3 regions of the Streptomyces sp. SudanB182_2057 genome follow, and region 1 is predicted to be linked to each of the others. Evidence: riboswitches for the same ligand, from Rfam matches in the RefSeq annotation. Region 1 holds a riboswitch; each other region holds the start of a gene.
The links. A riboswitch is a leader RNA that binds a small molecule or an ion and turns the genes downstream of it on or off. The one in region 1 is predicted to bind cobalamin.
Positions count from the first base shown of each region.

Region 2: it holds a riboswitch for cobalamin, as region 1 does, so the genes downstream of both, ACSURM_RS17870 (HoxN/HupN/NixA family nickel/cobalt transporter) here and metE (5-methyltetrahydropteroyltriglutamate--homocysteine S-methyltransferase) in region 1, are expected to answer to the same signal.
Region 3: it holds a riboswitch for cobalamin, as region 1 does, so the genes downstream of both, ACSURM_RS12775 (ribonucleoside-diphosphate reductase subunit alpha) here and metE (5-methyltetrahydropteroyltriglutamate--homocysteine S-methyltransferase) in region 1, are expected to answer to the same signal.

Region 1 is NZ_OZ186798.1:1,195,040-1,200,592, reverse strand. Features, by position in the region: gene ACSURM_RS04930 (lamin tail domain-containing protein) at 1-1,090, shown strand, start outside; gene ACSURM_RS04925 (hypothetical protein) at 1,104-1,244, shown strand; cobalamin riboswitch at 1,307-1,538, shown strand; gene metE (5-methyltetrahydropteroyltriglutamate--homocysteine S-methyltransferase) at 1,681-4,005, shown strand; gene ACSURM_RS04915 (superoxide dismutase) at 4,210-4,857, shown strand; gene ACSURM_RS04910 (ABC transporter substrate-binding protein) at 5,057-5,553, shown strand, end outside.
Region 2 is NZ_OZ186798.1:4,113,049-4,118,601, forward strand. Features, by position in the region: gene ACSURM_RS17860 (isocitrate lyase/PEP mutase family protein) at 1-177, shown strand, start outside; gene ACSURM_RS17865 (bile acid:sodium symporter family protein) at 343-1,422, shown strand; gene ACSURM_RS17870 (HoxN/HupN/NixA family nickel/cobalt transporter) at 1,319-2,428, opposite strand; cobalamin riboswitch at 2,454-2,637, opposite strand; gene ACSURM_RS17875 (ArsR/SmtB family transcription factor) at 2,716-3,066, shown strand; gene ACSURM_RS17880 (glycoside hydrolase family 13 protein) at 3,146-4,804, shown strand; gene ACSURM_RS17885 (DUF4142 domain-containing protein) at 4,826-5,553, opposite strand, start outside.
Region 3 is NZ_OZ186798.1:3,005,958-3,011,510, reverse strand. Features, by position in the region: gene ACSURM_RS12790 (GlxA family transcriptional regulator) at 1-175, opposite strand, end outside; gene ACSURM_RS12785 (hypothetical protein) at 269-511, shown strand; gene ACSURM_RS12780 (ribonucleotide-diphosphate reductase subunit beta) at 424-1,434, opposite strand; gene ACSURM_RS12775 (ribonucleoside-diphosphate reductase subunit alpha) at 1,434-3,803, opposite strand; cobalamin riboswitch at 3,926-4,050, opposite strand; gene ACSURM_RS12770 (GNAT family N-acetyltransferase) at 4,103-4,609, opposite strand; gene mctP (monocarboxylate uptake permease MctP) at 4,807-5,553, opposite strand, start outside.

The DNA.
Region 1 (5,553 bases):
CGAGGCCGGCCTCTACCTCGCGGACGGCACGACCCAGGTGGACGGCTTCTCCTGGACCGTGCACTCCGGCCCCTCCTGGTCACGCTGCCCTGACGGTACCGGAGCCTTCGGGCAGGCGGCCACGGTGACCCTCGGCGGCCCGAACAACTGCGGCACCGGCGGCTCCACGACTCCGGCCGTGTGGCCGGGAAGCAGTGGTGTGGCCACCGCCGACGGTTCGGACGTGTTCGGCCAGGACCTCAGCGGCCTGTACCAGGAGGGCGGCGTGCTGTGGGGTGCGCAGAACAGCGGCAGGCTGTGGCGTCTGGTGCGTGACGGCTCCGGCGGCTGGAAGCCGGATGCCGCCGGCGGCTGGTCCTCCGGCAGGGCCCTGCGCTTCCCCGGCGGCTCCGGCACCCCCGACAGCGAGGGCGTCACCCTGACCGGTGCCGGTTCGGCCGCGGGCGCGTTCGTGGCCGGCGAGCGCAACGGGGACGCGTCGGGCACCAGCCGCCTGTCGGTGCTGAAGTACGACGTGAGCGGATCAGGCTCGTCGCTGACCGCGGTCAAGGAGTGGAACCTCACGTCCGACCTGCCCTCGACCGGCTCCAATCTCGGTCTCGAAGGGATCACCTGGATCCCGGACACAGCGCTGACCGGCGCCGGGTTCAAAGACGCATCGACCGGCGCGGTCTACGACCCGGCCCGCTACGGCAGCCACGGCGGCGGAGTGTTCTTCGTGGGCGTCGAAGGCACCGGCATGATCCACGGTTACGTGCTGGCCGACTCCGGCTCCTACACCCGTGTCGCGTCCTTCAGCAGCGGCATGTCCGGGGTGATGGAACTGCAGTGGGAGCCGCAGGCGTCGCGCCTGTGGGCGGTCTGCGACGACACCTGTGACGGTCAGCACCGCACGGCGAAGATCGGCACGACCGGCGTGTTCACCACCACCGGCGTCTTCAACCGCCCGTCGGGCATGCCCGATTACAACAACGAGGGCTTCTCCCTGGCCGGCGCGGACGAATGCGTGGCGGGTTCCAAGCCGGTCTACTGGGCGGACGACTCCAACGACGGCGGGCACGCCCTGCGCAGGGGCACCATCACCTGCTGAACGGACTCGAGCAGTGGGCGGCAGCCCTTGCTGCCTCGCCGCCTGGGCCGTCGCCCTGCTGGTGTGGAGGGCCGGCCGCGTCGAGGAGAGGCGGGCCGCGGGCCTCGCCCGGCCCGCCGCCGGACCCGCCGCCGAGCAGCCCGGGCGCCCGTGACGGACGGGCGTGTTGTCGTGGGGCCGTGTCTTCGTCGGCTTCACGGCGGACGCGCCGCTGTATAGGCTGCCTCGTGCAGCTGGTTCGCCCTGCCCGCCAGGCAGGCGCGTCGCAAGAGGGAACCCGGTGGGAATCCGGGACTGCCCCGCAGCGGTGAGCGGGAACGACCGCCGTCATACGCACTGGGCCCGGCAAGCGGGTCTGGGAAGCGACGGCCAGTAGGTGCCTCGTACACGTCGTACGGCACGAGGCGTGCTCGCGAGTCCGAAGACCTGCCACTGCCCGTGCGCGGCCGACGCGTACGGCATCTCGGTGACCTCGAGGGCGGGTCGGCGGCAGGGCGAGCACCCATGGTGTCTCGCCGCTTTCCGTCATCCCTTCGCGCCCTCGTCCCGTCCCGGGAACCCCATGACGAGTGCTCGCGAAGGAGAGTTCCGTGACAGCCGAGTCCGCAGCCGCGCCCGTACGGGCCACCGTGTACGGCTACCCCCGCCAGGGACCGAACCGGGAACTGAAGAAGGCGATCGAGGGCTACTGGAAGGGCCGGGTCACCGCCGACGCCCTCCGGCGCACGGCCGCCGACCTGCGCCGCTCCACCTGGCGGCAACTGGCCGACGCCGGTCTGGGCGAGGTGCCGACCGGTGACTTCTCGTACTACGACCACGTCCTGGACACCACCGTCATGGTCGGCGCGATCCCCGACCGCCACCGCGCCGCCGTCGAGGAGGACGCCCTGCGCGGCTACTTCGCCATGGCCCGCGGCACCCAGGAGGTGGCGCCGCTGGAGATGACCAAGTGGTTCGACACCAACTACCACTATTTGGTGCCCGAGTTGAGTCCGGACACTGTCTTCGCGGCCGACTCCGGCAAGCAGACCGCCGAACTGCGCGAGGCCCTCGCCCTCGGCCACACCCCGCGGCCCGTCCTGGTCGGCCCGGTCACCTACCTGCTGCTGGCCAAGCCCGCCCCCGGCGTCGCGGTGGACTTCCAGCCGCTCACCCTGCTGGACCGGCTGCTGCCCGTGTACGCCGAGGTGCTGGCCGACCTGCGGGCCGCCGGCGCGGAGTGGGTGCAGCTGGACGAGCCCGCCCTGGTCCAGGACCGCACCCCGGCCGAGCTGAACGCCGCCGCCCGCGCCTACCGCGACCTCGGCCGCCTCGCCGACCGCCCGAAGCTGCTGGTGGCCTCGTACTTCGACCGGCTCGGCGAGGCGCTGCCCGTGCTGGCGAAGGCCCCGGTGGACGGGCTCGCCCTGGACTTCACCGGCCCGGCCGCCGCCAACCTCGACGATCTCGCCGCAGCCGGCGGTCTGCCCGGCAAGCGGCTGGTCGCCGGTGTCGTGGACGGGCGCAACGTCTGGATCAACGACCTCAAGACATCGCTGACCACGCTGGCCACCCTGCTCGGCCTCGCCGACCGGGTCGACGTGGCCGCCTCCTGCTCCCTGCTGCACGTCCCGCTCGACGCCGCGGTCGAGCGGGACATCGAGCCGCAGATCCTGCGCTGGCTGGCGTTCGCCCGGCAGAAGACCGCGGAGATCGTCACGCTCGCCCGCGCCCTGGCGCAGGGCGCGGACACGATCGCGGCGGAGCTGGCCGCGAACCGCGCCGATCTGGCCTCCCGCGCGGCTTCACCCATCACGCACGACCCGGCGGTACGGGCCCGGGCGTCCGCCGTCACCGACGCCGACACCCGCCGCTCCCAGCCGTACGCGCGACGCTCGGCCGCCCAGCGTGCCTGCCTGCGCCTGCCGCTGCTGCCGACGACCACCATCGGCTCCTTCCCCCAGACCGGAGAACTGCGCGCCGCCCGCGCGGACGTACGGGCCGGAAGGACCGACGAGGAGACGTACGAGCGGCGCATCGAGGCCGAGATCCGCGAGGTGATCGCCTTCCAGGAGAAGGCCGGCCTCGACGTGCTCGTGCACGGGGAGCCCGAACGCGACGACATGGTCCAGTACTTCGCCGAACAGCTCACCGGCTGCCTCGCCACCCGGCACGGCTGGGTCCAGTCCTACGGCACCCGCTGCGTCCGCCCGCCGATCCTGGCCGGCGACATCTCACGGCCGGAGCCGATGACGGTGCGCTGGACGACGTACGCCCAGTCCCTCACCGGCCGGCCGGTCAAGGGCATGCTCACCGGCCCGGTCACCATGCTCGCGTGGTCCTTCGTCCGCGACGACCAGCCCCTCGCCGAGACCGCCCGCCAGGTCGCCCTCGCCCTGCGCGACGAGGTGAACGACCTGGAGGCGGCGGGCACTTCGGTCATCCAGGTGGACGAGCCCGCCCTGCGCGAGACGCTTCCGCTGCGCGCCGCCGACCGGCCCGCCTACCTGGCCTGGGCCACCGAGGCGTTCCGGCTGACCACGGCCGGGGTGCGACCGGACACGCAGATCCACACCCACATGTGCTACGCCGAGTTCGGGGACATCGTCCAGGCCATCGACGACCTCGACGCCGACGTCATCAGCCTGGAAGCGGCCCGCTCCCATATGCGGGTGGCCCGCGAACTGGCCCTGCACGGGTATCCGCGGGAGGCGGGACCGGGGGTGTACGACATCCACTCCCCGCGCATCCCGGCCGTCGCCGAGGCGGTGGCTCTCCTGCGCGCGGGTCTTGAGGCCCTTCCGGCCGGACGGCTGTGGGTGAACCCCGACTGCGGCCTGAAGACCCGCACGTGGCCCGAGGTGCGCGCCTCGCTCGAGAACCTGGTGGCGGCGGCCCGCGAGGTGCGCGGCGCCTTGCCCTCCGAGACGCCCTGAGACACCGGGTGACCGGGGCGGACACCTCGCGGGGTGTCCGCCCCGGGCAGCGGCCGGCGCGGGTGAACGGGCCGCGGACCTCCGGCTGTTGCCCGTCCGTGACACGGCGAAAGTCCTAGGTCCAACGCCTGATCCGCAAGGTACCTCTTCTGCTGTTAGCGTGCAGCTGCATATTGCTGGCAATAACGTCGGAGGATGTTGGACATGGCGGTTTACACGCTCCCGGAGCTTCCGTACGACTACGCGGCGCTCGCCCCGGTCATCAGCCCGGAGATCATCGAGCTGCACCACGACAAGCACCACGCGGCCTATGTGAAGGGCGCCAACGACACGCTGGAGCAGCTGGCCGAGGCGCGGGACAAGGAGACGTGGGGCTCGATCAACGGCCTGGAGAAGAACCTGGCCTTCCACCTCTCCGGGCACATCCTGCACTCGATCTACTGGCAGAACATGACCGGCCCGAAGGACGGCGGCGGCGAGCCGCTGGCCCAGGACGGCGTCGGCGAGCTGGCCGAGGCCATCAAGGAGTCCTTCGGTTCCTTCGCCGGCTTCAAGGCCCAGCTGTCCAAGGCCGCGGCCACCACCCAGGGCTCGGGCTGGGGCGTGCTCGCCTACGAGCCGCTGAGCGGGCGCCTGGTCGTGGAGCAGGTCTACGACCACCAGGGCAACGTCGGCCAGGGCTCCACCCCGGTCCTGGTCTTCGACGCCTGGGAGCACGCCTTCTACCTCCAGTACAAGAACCAGAAGGTCGACTTCATCGAGGCCATGTGGCAGGTGGTCAACTGGCAGGACGTGGCCAAGCGCTACGCCGCCGCCAAGGAGCGCGGCGACAGCCTGCTGCTCGCGCCGTGACGGCGTAGCGCACCCCGAGCGTCCTGCCTCGTGATCGTCTTCTCACCCTTCACCGGCAGGCGGCACGACGCGGGGCTCCCGCAGGCACGTCGCCTGCGGGAGCCCCGCCGCTGTCGCGCGGTGTGACGTGGACCGATGGACGAGCAGCCCTCAGTTGCACTTAATATGCAACAACGATCTCGATGCAACAGGGGGGCTCATGACGACCCGATGGATACGCGGCGCCGCCGTCGCCACGGCACTGGCCAGTGGGGCAGCCGCGTGCTCGACGCCCGGTGGCGATGAAGGAGGCGGCGGGTCCGCCGACTCGGTCGTGATCGGGGTGGCCTCGGAGCCGGACACCCTCAGCCCGCTGCTCGGCTACGGCAAGGACGGCAACTCGAAGATCTTCGACGGCCTCCTCGCCCGCGACGCCGGCCTGAAACTGAGACCCGCGCTGGCCAAGGCACTGCCCGAGGTCGGCGACGGCGGCCTCACCTACACCTACACCCTGCGCGACGGTGTCGAGTTCAGCGACGGCGAGCCGCTCACCTCCGCCGACGTGGTCTTCACCTACCGGACCATCCTCGACGCCAAGACCAACAACACCGCCCGCAGCGAACTGGACGCCATCAAGGAGGTACGGGCGGACGGCGACGACAAGGTCGTCTTCACGCTCAAGTACCCCTACGCGCCCTTCGCCGGCCGTACGGTCCT
Region 2 (5,553 bases), 2.9 Mb from region 1:
ATCTACAGCACGCCCTGCCTGTTCGCCGCGCAGACCGCCATCGACCGCGCCCTGACCGAGCTGAAGGAGGCCGACGGCCGCCTGCCGCAGACCGGGCCGGACAGCGTGGGGGTCGCCGAGAGCCTGGCCCTGCTGGAGAAGAACATCAGCCGGCACCACGTCCGCACCCCGGCGTGACCTGATCCACCCCAGGGGCCCGCGCGCACCCGGCACGCGGGCCCCACCGGTTGACGAACCCCATGGACGAACCCACGGGCGTGCCCCATGGACGTAGCCCATGGGTGAGCCCGCCCCATAGAGGCATCCCCCGTCCCATGCCACCCGCTTCCAAGGCAGGAGCGCATGTCTCAGACGCTCACCGGCTCGGCCCGCGGTCTGGCGCGCCGTGTCGACTGGTACATCGTCGCGCTGTTCGGCGCGATCGGGATCGCCGCGCTCGTCCCGGCCGAGGACACGGCGGCCGAGGCCGTCTCGTGGCTGACCAAGCTGGCGATCGGCCTGCTCTTCTTCCTCTACGGCGCCCGGCTCTCCCCGCAGGCCGCGCTGGACGGCGTACGGCACTGGCGGCTGCATCTCCCGGTGCTCGCCCTGACGTTCGCCGCCTTCCCGCTGCTCGGCCTGGGCGCGAAGCTGCTGCCGGACGGGTGGCTCGGCGCCGAACTGACCGCCGGGGTGCTGTTCCTGGCGGTGCTGCCGTCCACCGTGCAGTCCTCCATCGCCCTCACCTCCCTGGCCCGCGGCAACGTGGCAGCGGCCCTGTGTTCCGCGTCCTTCTCCACCGTGCTGGGCGTGGTCCTCACCCCGGTCCTGGCCGTCGCGCTGATCGGCGGCGGCGAGGGCGGCGGCATCCCGATCGGCGCGGGCCAACTCGTGGACATCGCCGTGCAGTTGCTGCTGCCGTTCGCCGCCGGGCAGGCGGTGCGGCGGTGGATCTCCGGCTGGCTCGGCCGGCACCGCAAGGTGATCGGGCTCTGCGACCGGGGCTCCATCCTGCTCGTCGTCTACGCGGCGTTCAGCCGGGGCATGACCACCGGCATCTGGCAGCGGGTGTCCCCCGGCCGCCTGGTCCTGCTCGGGGTTCTGGTGGCGGTGCTGCTCGCCGCCGCCCTGCTGCTGGCCGACCGCTCCGCGCGGGCGCTGCGGCTGCCCCGCGAGGACCGGGTGACGGCGGTCTTCTGCGGGGCGACCAAGAGCCTGGCCAGCGGGCTGCCGATGGCCTCCGTGCTGTTTCCCGCGGACGAGGTCGCCATGACCGTCCTGCCGCTGATGCTCTACCACACCCTCCAGCTGGTGGTCTGCGCCGCGCTCGCCCGCCGGCTCAGTCGGACGGCGCCGCCCGCACCGACCAGCGCTCCTCCACCCGTGCCAGCCGCCAGTACGCCAGCGCCGCCGCCCACACCACCACGAACAGGCCGACGATGAGATAGCCGACGCTGTCCAGGTTCAGACCGGCCACCCAGCCGGTCACCGGGTCGCTGAGGCCGGCCTTCTCGTGCAGCACCCCGACCAGTTCGATGGTGCCGATGAAGAAGGCCACGGCGATGGACAGCCCGGTGATGGCGAGGTTGTAGAAGACCTTGCGGACGGGGTTGGCGAAGGCCCACTGGTAGGCGAAGTTCATGAACGTGCCGTCGAGGGTGTCGAACAGGCTCATCCCGGCGGCGAACAGCAGCGGCAGGCACAGGATCGCGTACCAGGGCAGGCCGGCCGCCGCGCCCGAGCCGGCCATCACCATCAGGCTGACCTCGGTGGCCGTGTCGAAGCCGAGGCCGAACAGGAAGCCCAGCGGGTACATCTGCCCCGGCCGGGACACGGACTTCGTCAGCCGCCCCAGCAGCCGGTTCATGAACCCCCGCGAGTCCAGGTGCCGTTCCAGCTCCGTCTCGTCGTACCCGCCCGCGCGCATCGCCCGGAACACCTTCAGGATGCCCGCCAGCGCGACCAGGTTCAGGGCGGCGATGAGGTAGAGGAAGGACCCGGAGATCGTCGTACCGAGCACCCCGAGCACCTGGTGGGTGGCGGAGCCCTCGTTCATCACCTTCCCGGCCAGCGAGGTGCCGCCCGCGATCAGCAGCGCCAGCAGCACGACCACGCTGGAGTGCCCGAGCGCGAACCAGAACCCCACCGACACCGGGCGCTTTCCGTCGGCCATCAGCTTGCGGGTGGTGTTGTCGATCGCCGCGATGTGGTCGGCGTCGAAGGCGTGGCGCACGCCGAGGGTGTAGGCGGTGATCCCCAGCCCCACGCCGAACACCTGGGAGCCCACCTCGAAATGGCGCGGGGCCACCAGCACATACAGGATCCCGAAGGCGACGACATGCAGGGCGAGGATCACCACCAGCAGCCCCGCCGTCTTGACGGTGTCCTCGCGTCGCCAGCGGAACGAGGGGTGCGCGGACTCGGACAGAGACGTCCCGGGCAGGTTCATATGGTCAGCTCCAGCACCTCGTGGATCTTTCTGAGCTGCCGTGGCCGGTCTCCTGGCTTACGGGTCACGCGTCCGCCGTTCCTGCCTTCCCGGCCTTTCGACCAGTGGCCCGGCGGGTGCCGGACGGAACGGGAACTCCCCGATCACAGTGGCGAGGGCCGCTCCGGTCTCACACCGGCTTCCCGAACACCACGGCCCGCCCACCGTAGAGGGGCACGCGGTCGCCTGCATAGCTGCGCAGTCGGGCAGGTATGCAAGATCACATCGCCACCTGCCAGGATGGGAGCATGCATCTCGTTCCTGCCGACCGGGCCGGGCGTCGGACCATCGACGGGCACCGGGTGTGCGAGGCGATCGCCGCGATCGGTGACGCGGGGCGTCTGCGCACCTGGGCCGACCGTTTCTCGCTGCTGGCCGACGCCAACCGGCTCGCGCTGCTGCTCGCGCTGCACCGGACCGGGCCGCTGGCCGTCTCGGACCTGGCGATCGCCACGGGCATGAACGACCCGGCCGTCTCCCAGGCCCTGCGGCTGCTGCGCGCGGCGGGGGTCGTGGCAGGGGAGAAAGAGGGGCGCGTGGTGCGCTATCGGGTGGTGGACGAGGACGTAAGGGGCCTGTTGGAGCACTGCGCCGCCTGATCGTCCCGGAAAAGGTTCCCTTTCGGGCAATGTGGACAGATACAGATCCCGTACCGCTGTCCGTCCCATGGGAGCCCGTATGGCAGACCGTCCGCCGGACCTCTCGTCCAGGAACCCCGACTGGTGGCGCCAGGCCGTCATCTACCAGGTCTATCCCCGCAGTTTCGCCGACGCCGACGGTGACGGTCTCGGTGACCTGAGGGGCCTGACCCAGCGGCTTTCGCACCTCGCCACGCTGGGCGTCGACGCCCTGTGGCTGAGCCCCTTCTACCCCTCCGAACTCGCCGACGGCGGCTACGACGTCATCGACCCGCGCGGTGTCGACGAACGCCTGGGCACGCTGGACGACTTCGACGCCCTGGTGGGCGAGGCGCACCGGCTGGGCCTGAAGGTCGTCGTGGACATCGTCCCCAACCACACCTCCCATCTGCACCGCTGGTTCCGGGAGGCGCTGCGCGCCGGGCCCGGATCGGCCGCCCGCGAGCGGTACGTCTTCCGGCCGGGGCGCGGCGCGCACGGGGAACTGCCGCCCACCGACTGGCAGTCGGTGTTCGGCGGCAGCGCCTGGCAGCGGGTGGCCGACGGGGAGTGGTACCTGCACCTGTTCGCCCCCGAGCAGCCCGACCTGAACTGGGACAACGAGGAGGTCCGCGCCGACTTCCGCGCCACCCTGCGGTTCTGGTCGGACCGGGGCGTGGACGGCTTCCGCGTGGACGTCGCCCACGGCCTGGCCAAGGACCTCACCGAGCCGCTGCGGGACCTCGGCGCCCTCGGCACGGCCGGCGAGGCGGCGCTGCGGCACCTGTCGCCGGGCAGTCACCCGTACTGGGACCGGGACGAGGTGCACGAGATCTACCGCGACTGGCGCAAGATCTTCGACGCCTACCGCCCGCCCCGCATGGCCGTCGCCGAGGCATGGGTCCCGGGCGGCCGCCGGGCGCTGTACGCCCGCCCGGACGAACTCGGCCAGGCCTTCAACTTCGAGTACCTCCAGGCGCGCTGGGACGCGGGGGAGCTGCGCGAGATCATCGCCGGCGAGCTGGCCACAGCCCGCTCGGCCGGTGCCTCCGCGACCTGGGTGCTGTCCAACCACGACGTCGTACGGCACGCCTCCCGGCTCATGCTGCCGCCCGGCACCGACCCGGAGGCCTGGCTGCTCGCGCACGGCGCGGCGCCCGCCGTCGACCCGGCGGCCGGGCTGCGCCGGGCCCGGGCGGCGACCCTGCTGATGCTGGCGCTGCCCGGCTCGGCGTATCTGTACCAGGGCGAGGAACTCGGCCTGCCCGAGGTCGCGGACCTGCCCACGGAGGTGCTCCAGGACCCGATCTGGGAGCAGACCGGCCACACCCGCAAGGGCCGTGACGGCTGCCGGGTGCCGCTGCCGTGGACGACGGCCGGGCCGTCCTACGGCTTCGGGCCCGGGGCCGGCTGGCTGCCGCAGCCCGCGTCCTTCGCCGGGTACGCGGTCCAGGCGCAGGCCGGTGTGGAGGGCTCCACGCTGGAGCTGTACCGCACGGCCCTGCGGCTGCGCCGCAAGCTGCTGGACGGCGAGACGCTGACGTGGACCCCGGACGCGCCGGACGGCGTGCTGGACTTCACCCGCACCGAGACCTGGCGCAGCGTCACCAACCTGGGCACCGAGCCGGTGCCGCTGCCGCCCGGCGAGGTCCTGCTGAGCAGCACACCGCTGCCCGGCGGCGGGGTGCTGCCGCCGGACACCACCGTGTGGCTGGCGTAGGCCCTTCCGGCCGCGCCGCGGCTAACCGGCCGGCGGGGTCGGGCTCGGCCCCGCCCCGGTGCCGCCGCGCGCGAGGGCGTCGATGTCCACCGGTGTGGAGGTGGCCGACGGCGGCGGGGTGAGGACCACCTCCGGCCGGCCGGCGGCCGGGGGCGGCGGGGTCAGGTCGGAGTCGGGCAGCTTGGGCGGGGTGGTCTGCTGGTACAGGGTCCGGTCGAAGTCCACCAGGCCCGTCTTCTCCATCATGGAGATGTGGTCCAGCACGGTGTCGTTGGCCTGGTCGGCCAGGGCCCGCACCAGCGAGTTCTTCGTGGTGGACCGGATCTTCGCCACCGTGTTGAAGATGGAGCCGTGCGTCATCCGCAGGATGTTGGCGAAGTCGGTGTCGAACCGCGCACCGCTCTCCCCGTCCAGCTGCCGCACGAAGCCCCGCTGCTGGGGGCTCGCCTCGTCGGGCAGCGTGATGCCCAGCATCGGGGCGATCTTCCGGCAGGTGGTGTCGAGCGCCGCGTGTCCGTCGACCAGGTGCCGGCTCGCCGTGATCACCGCCTCGGAGCCGCCCTTGCGCAGTCCGATCCGGCCGACGGGGTACTCCCACAGTCCCGCCGCCCGCACCTTCACCACGAAGTCCCGGTCCTGCTCGGTCAGCGGCCCCCACGGGGTGCTCGCGATGACTCGGTCCTGCGCGCCGGAGGCCGTGCTCAGGCCGAGCATGCCCGGGTAGGCGAGCGCGGCGAGGGTCAGGGCCA
Region 3 (5,553 bases), 1.8 Mb from region 1:
TGGACACCGTGAACCCGCAGTGGGTGGTGAGACCCGGTCCCTCCGCCGACACCACGGCGAAGTCGTACACCGGCAGCCCGTCGTCGCTGCGGTCCATGCCGAACACTTCGCAGACGACGCCCAGTTCGAAAGGATGCACGCCGTCCAGCAGCACGGCGGCCACGTTCTTCAGCATGCTGCCAGTCTGCCTCGGCGGTGGCAGTAATTCGAGGGTCTACGGCAGTCCTGCCCCTGCCGGTCAGGAGTGTCCGGCGCGACAGTGGTGTCCATGAACGAGAACCAGCTAGAAGGCCTGATCGGAATCGGACTGACCTTCGGGATCCTGGCCCTCCTGGCCCTCCCCTCCCTGCTCGGGCACCTGCGCGACAGGCGCATCGACCGGCAGATCAGGGAGGCCCAGGAGGCCCGGGACGGCGAGAGGGATCAGAAGTCCTCGTCCAGGTCGACCGTGCCCTCGACGGCGACCTGGTACGCGGACGGGCGGCGCTCGAAGAAGTTCGTCAGTTCCTGAACGCCCTGGAGCTCCATGAAGGAGAAGGGGTTCTCCGAGCCGTACACCGGGGCGAAGCCGAGGCGGGTGAGGCGCTGGTCGGCGACGCACTCCAGGTACTGGCGCATCGATTCGGTGTTCATGCCCGGGAGGCCGTCGCCGCACAGGTCGCGCGCGAACTGCAGCTCGGCCTCGACGGCCTCCTCCAGCATGTCGGTCACCTGCTGCTGGAGCTGGTCGTCGAAGAGCTCCGGCTCTTCCTTGCGGACGGTGTCGACGACGTCGAAGGCGAAGCTCATGTGCATGGTCTCGTCGCGGAAGACCCAGTTGGTGCCGGTGGCCAGGCCGTGCAGGAGGCCGCGGCTGCGGAACCAGTAGACGTAGGCGAAGGCGCCGTAGAAGAACAGGCCCTCGATGCAGGCGGCGAAGCAGATGAGGTTGAGCAGGAAGCGGCGGCGGTCGGCCTTGGATTCCAGGCGGTCGATCTTCTCGACCTCGTCGATCCACTTGAAGCAGAACTCGGCCTTCTCGCGGATGGAGGGGATGTTCTCCACCGCGGCGAAGGCGGCCGCCCGGTCCTCCGGATCGGGGAGGTAGGTGTCCAGCAGCGTCAGATAGAACTGGACGTGGACGGCCTCCTCGAAGAGCTGGCGCGACAGGTACAGGCGCGCTTCCGGGGAGTTGATGTGCTTGTACAGCGTCAGCACGAGGTTGTTGGCGACGATGGAGTCGCCGGTGGCGAAGAAGGCGACGAGCCGGCCGATGAGGTGCTGTTCCTCGGGGGTGAGTTTGGCGAGGTCGGCGACGTCGGAGTGGAGGTCGACCTCTTCGACGGTCCAGGTGTTCTTGATGGCGTCCCGGTAGCGTTCGTAGAAGTCGGGGTAGCGCATGGGGCGCAGGGTGAGTTCGAAGCCGGGGTCGAGCAGGTTGGTGTTCCGGGACATTACTGGCAGGCCTCGCAGGACTCGGGGTTTTCCAGGGAACAGGCGACCGCTTCGGGATCCGCGGTGACCTGTGCGGGGAGGGTGGGCTGCGCCTGGGCGGCGCGGGCGATGCGCGTCGCGGGGCGCGAGCGCAGGTAGTACGTGGTCTTCAGCCCGCACTTCCAGGCGTAGGCGTACATCGAGGAGAGCTTGCCGATGGTCGGCGTCTCCAGGAACAGGTTCAGCGACTGCGCCTGGTCGAGGTAGGGGGTGCGGGCGGCGGCCATGTCGATCAGGCCGCGCTGGGGGATCTCCCAGGCCGTGCGGTACAGGGCGCGGACGTCCTCGGGGATCCACTGGAAGTCCTGCACCGAGCCGTTGGCCTCACGCAGCGCCTCGCGGGTGCGGGCGTCCCAGACCCCGAGGTCCTTCAGGTCCTGCACCAGGTAGGAGTTGACCTGGAGGAACTCGCCGGACAGCGTCTCGCGCTTGAACAGGTTCGACACCTGCGGCTCGATGCACTCGTACACACCCGCGATCGACGCGATGGTGGCCGTCGGCGCGATCGCCAGCAGCAGTGAGTTCCGCATGCCCGTCCTGGCGATGCGCGCGCGCAGCGCGGCCCAGCGCTCGGGCCAGGTGAACTCGACACCGTAGTGGTCCGGGTGCAGCACGCCCCGGGCGGTGCGGGTCTTCTCCCAGGCGGGCAGCGGGCCGTTGCGCTCGGCGAGGTCGGCGGACGTCTCGTACGCGGCGAGCATGATCCGCTCGGCGATCCGCGTGGACAGCACCTTGGCCTCGGCCGAGTCGAACGGCAGCCGCAGCTTGAAGAACACGTCCTGCAGGCCCATGGCACCCAGCCCGACCGGCCGCCACTTGGCGTTGGAACGCCCCGCCTGTTCGGTGGGGTAGTAGTTGATGTCGACGACGCGGTCGAGGAAGGTGACGGCGGTGCGGACGGTGGTGTCCAGGCGGTCCCAGTCGATGTCGCCGTCGCGGACGAAGGCGCCGAGGTTGACCGAGCCGAGGTTGCAGACGGCCGTCTCGCCGTCGTTGGTGACCTCCAGGATCTCGGTGCAGAGGTTGGAGGAGTGGATGACGTTGCCGGGTTCGGCGGTCTGGTTGGCGGTGCGGTTGGCGGCGTCCTTGAAGGTCATCCAGCCGTTGCCGGTCTGCGCCAGGGTGCGCATCATCCGGCCGTACAGCTCCCGGGCCGGGAGGGTCTTCTTGGCCAGGCCCGCGGCTTCGGCCTCGCGGTAGGCGGTATCGAAGTCCTCGCCCCACAGGTCGACGAGTTCGGGGACGTCGGCGGGGGAGAACAGGGACCACTGGGCGTCGGCGTTGACCCGGCGCATGAACTCGTCCGGGATCCAGTGCGCGAGGTTGAGGTTGTGGGTGCGGCGGGCGTCCTCGCCCGTGTTGTCGCGCAGCTCCAGGAATTCCTCGATGTCGGAGTGCCAGGTCTCCAGGTAGACGGCGGCGGCGCCCTTGCGGCGGCCGCCCTGGTTCACGGCGGCGACCGAGGCGTCCAGGGTCTTCAGGAACGGCACGATCCCGTTGGAGTGCCCGTTCGTCCCCCGGATCAGCGAACCGCGCGAGCGGATGCGCGAGTACGACAGCCCGATGCCGCCGGCGTGCTTCGACAGCCGGGCGACCTGGTGGTAGCGGCCGTAGATGGAGTCCAGCTCGTCCAGCGGGGAGTCCAGCAGGTAGCAGGACGACATCTGGGGGTGGCGGGTGCCGGAGTTGAACAGGGTGGGGGAGGAGGGCAGGTAGTCCAGGCGGCTCATCAGGCCGTAGAGCGAGGCGACCTCGTCCACCGAGCGGGCCGTGTCGTCCTCGGCCAGGCCGCTGGCCACGCGCAGCATGAAGTGCTGGGGCGTCTCGATGACCTTGCGGGTGATCGGGTGGCGCAGGAGGTAGCGGCTGTGCAGGGTGCGCAGGCCGAAGTAGCCGAAGCGGTCGTCGGCGCCCTCCGCCACGGCCGAGTCCACCAGCGCGTCCAGCCGTCCGGCGTGGACGCGCACGAACTCGGCGGTGCGGTCGGCCACCAGGCCCTCGCGATGGCCCACTGCGATCGACCCGGTGAAGGAGGTCACGCCCTGCGAGGCGGCCTCGGCCCGGATGGCGAGGGTCAGCAGCCTGGCGGCCAGCTTCGAGTAGGCGGGGTCCTCGGCGATCAGGCCGGCGGCGGCCTCCGTGGCCAGCTCGCGCAGCTCCGCCTCGTCGGCCCGCGCGGACCGGCCGCGCAGCGCGGCGGCGGCGACCCGTCCGGGGTCGGCGTCGGGCAGGTCGGCCGTCAGCTCGGACAGCGTCCGCAGCAGCGCGGTACCGGGAGCGTCGGTCTCCGGTCCGCTGACCGAAGCCGGGTCGGCTGGCGCGATGGTCACGTGGGGGTCTCCCTCGCTCGGCACGGGGCCTGGCGGAGGGCAGGGGGCAGCACGAGCGCGCGAGGGCTCTCGCGTCCACCGGCCCATTCCACGAGGCCCGGACGTCGGGCACACCGGCCGGATGGCCGGGTGCGCTGTCGGCAGGTCCTCGGACTGACGCTCGTACGCGGATACGCACAAGTACACCGTTGCGGGACAGTTCCGGATTCGCACCGGATTCCCCTGCGGCGACAGCGAGCATGAGCATACATCTTGTGCCGGGCTGTCGTGTCACCCCCAGATGTTGTGTCCCGGTGATGTCAGAGTGTCAACTCGTAGGTGAGCAGCGTGACGTCGTCCAACTCCGGCACGGGATTCCAGTCCCGTTCGGGTGTGCGGACGAAACCCAGACGTTCGTAGATGCGGTGGGCGGCGCGCATGGTGCGCTGGGTGGACAGGACGACGGCCGCGCAGCCCTCGGTGGCCCTCGCGCGCTCGACGCAGGCCCGGACGAGCGCCTCGCCGGCACCCCGGCCGCGGGCCGCGCGGTCCACCGCGAGCATGCGGATCTCCGCCTCGCCGGGACGGGCTATGTCCGCCATGGGGCCGCCGGACGGGACGAAGGTGACTCCGCCGAGCGGCCGGTCGTCCGCGACGGCGACGAGGACCTCGGCGGCGGCGGCGCGTTTCGCCACGTCCCTCAGCTCGCCCAGGTACTCGTCGCTCTCGCCGAAGTCCAGGAGGCCGTCTCCTAGGTAGGCCCGGGCGGTGATCTCGCCGAGGGCGGCGTACTCGGAGGGGGCGGCGGGCCGGATGACGATGTCCATGGGCCGAGTGTGCCGGAGGGGTACGACAAGGCGCCGGAGTTTTCCACAGGGCGCCCGGCCGGAGAGGGCCGTGCGTCAGCCGCCCGTACCGGCGCACGGCGGCGGGTCGTGCCGGCGACGGCACCGGCCCGGGCAGGCAACGGCAGCGGGCCGCCGACGCGTGTGCTGTCGGCGGCCCGCTGCGGATGCCGCGTGGGTCAGTGCGCGCTGCCCGCGGTGGCCGGCGGAAGCTCCACCTGGACATCGGGGTCGCCGGAGTCCGCCGTGTAGTCCTCCGGCTTGGTCTCGTCGATGCCCTCGGGAGCCTTCACGGCCTTCAGGACGACCGTCAGGACCACGGTGACCAGTACGTTCAGCACGAACGCCGTCAGGCCGATGTAACCGATCTCGCCGATGCCGGGGATCTCCTTCGAGGAGCCGCCGAAGTGCTTCTGCGTGGGCGAGGCCACCCCGTACGCGGCGGCCGTGCCGTAGACCATGCCGACCGCCCAGCCGGCCAGCAGCGCCCAGCGGTGGAACCAGCGGGTGAACAGGCCGCCGACCAGGGACGGGAAGGTCTGCATGATCCAGATGCCGCCCAGCAGCTGGAAGTTGATGGCGACGGTCTTGTCCATGGTGAGGACGAAGACCAGGGCGCCGACCTTCACCAGCAGGGAGACCAGCTTCGAGACCTTGGTCTCCTCCGCGGGCGTCGCGTCGGGCTTGATGAAGTCCTTGTAGATGTTGCGGGTGAAGAGGTTGGCCGCCGCGATGGACATGATCGCCGCCGGGACCAGGGCGCCGATGCCGATCGCCGCGAACGCCACGCCCGTGAACCAGTCCGGGAACATGTCCTCGAACAACTGCGGGATGGCCAGCTGGCCGTTGGAGACCTTCACCCCGGCCGCGATCGCCATGAAGCCCAGCAGCGCCAGCAGACCCAGCATCAGGGAGTACAGCGGCAG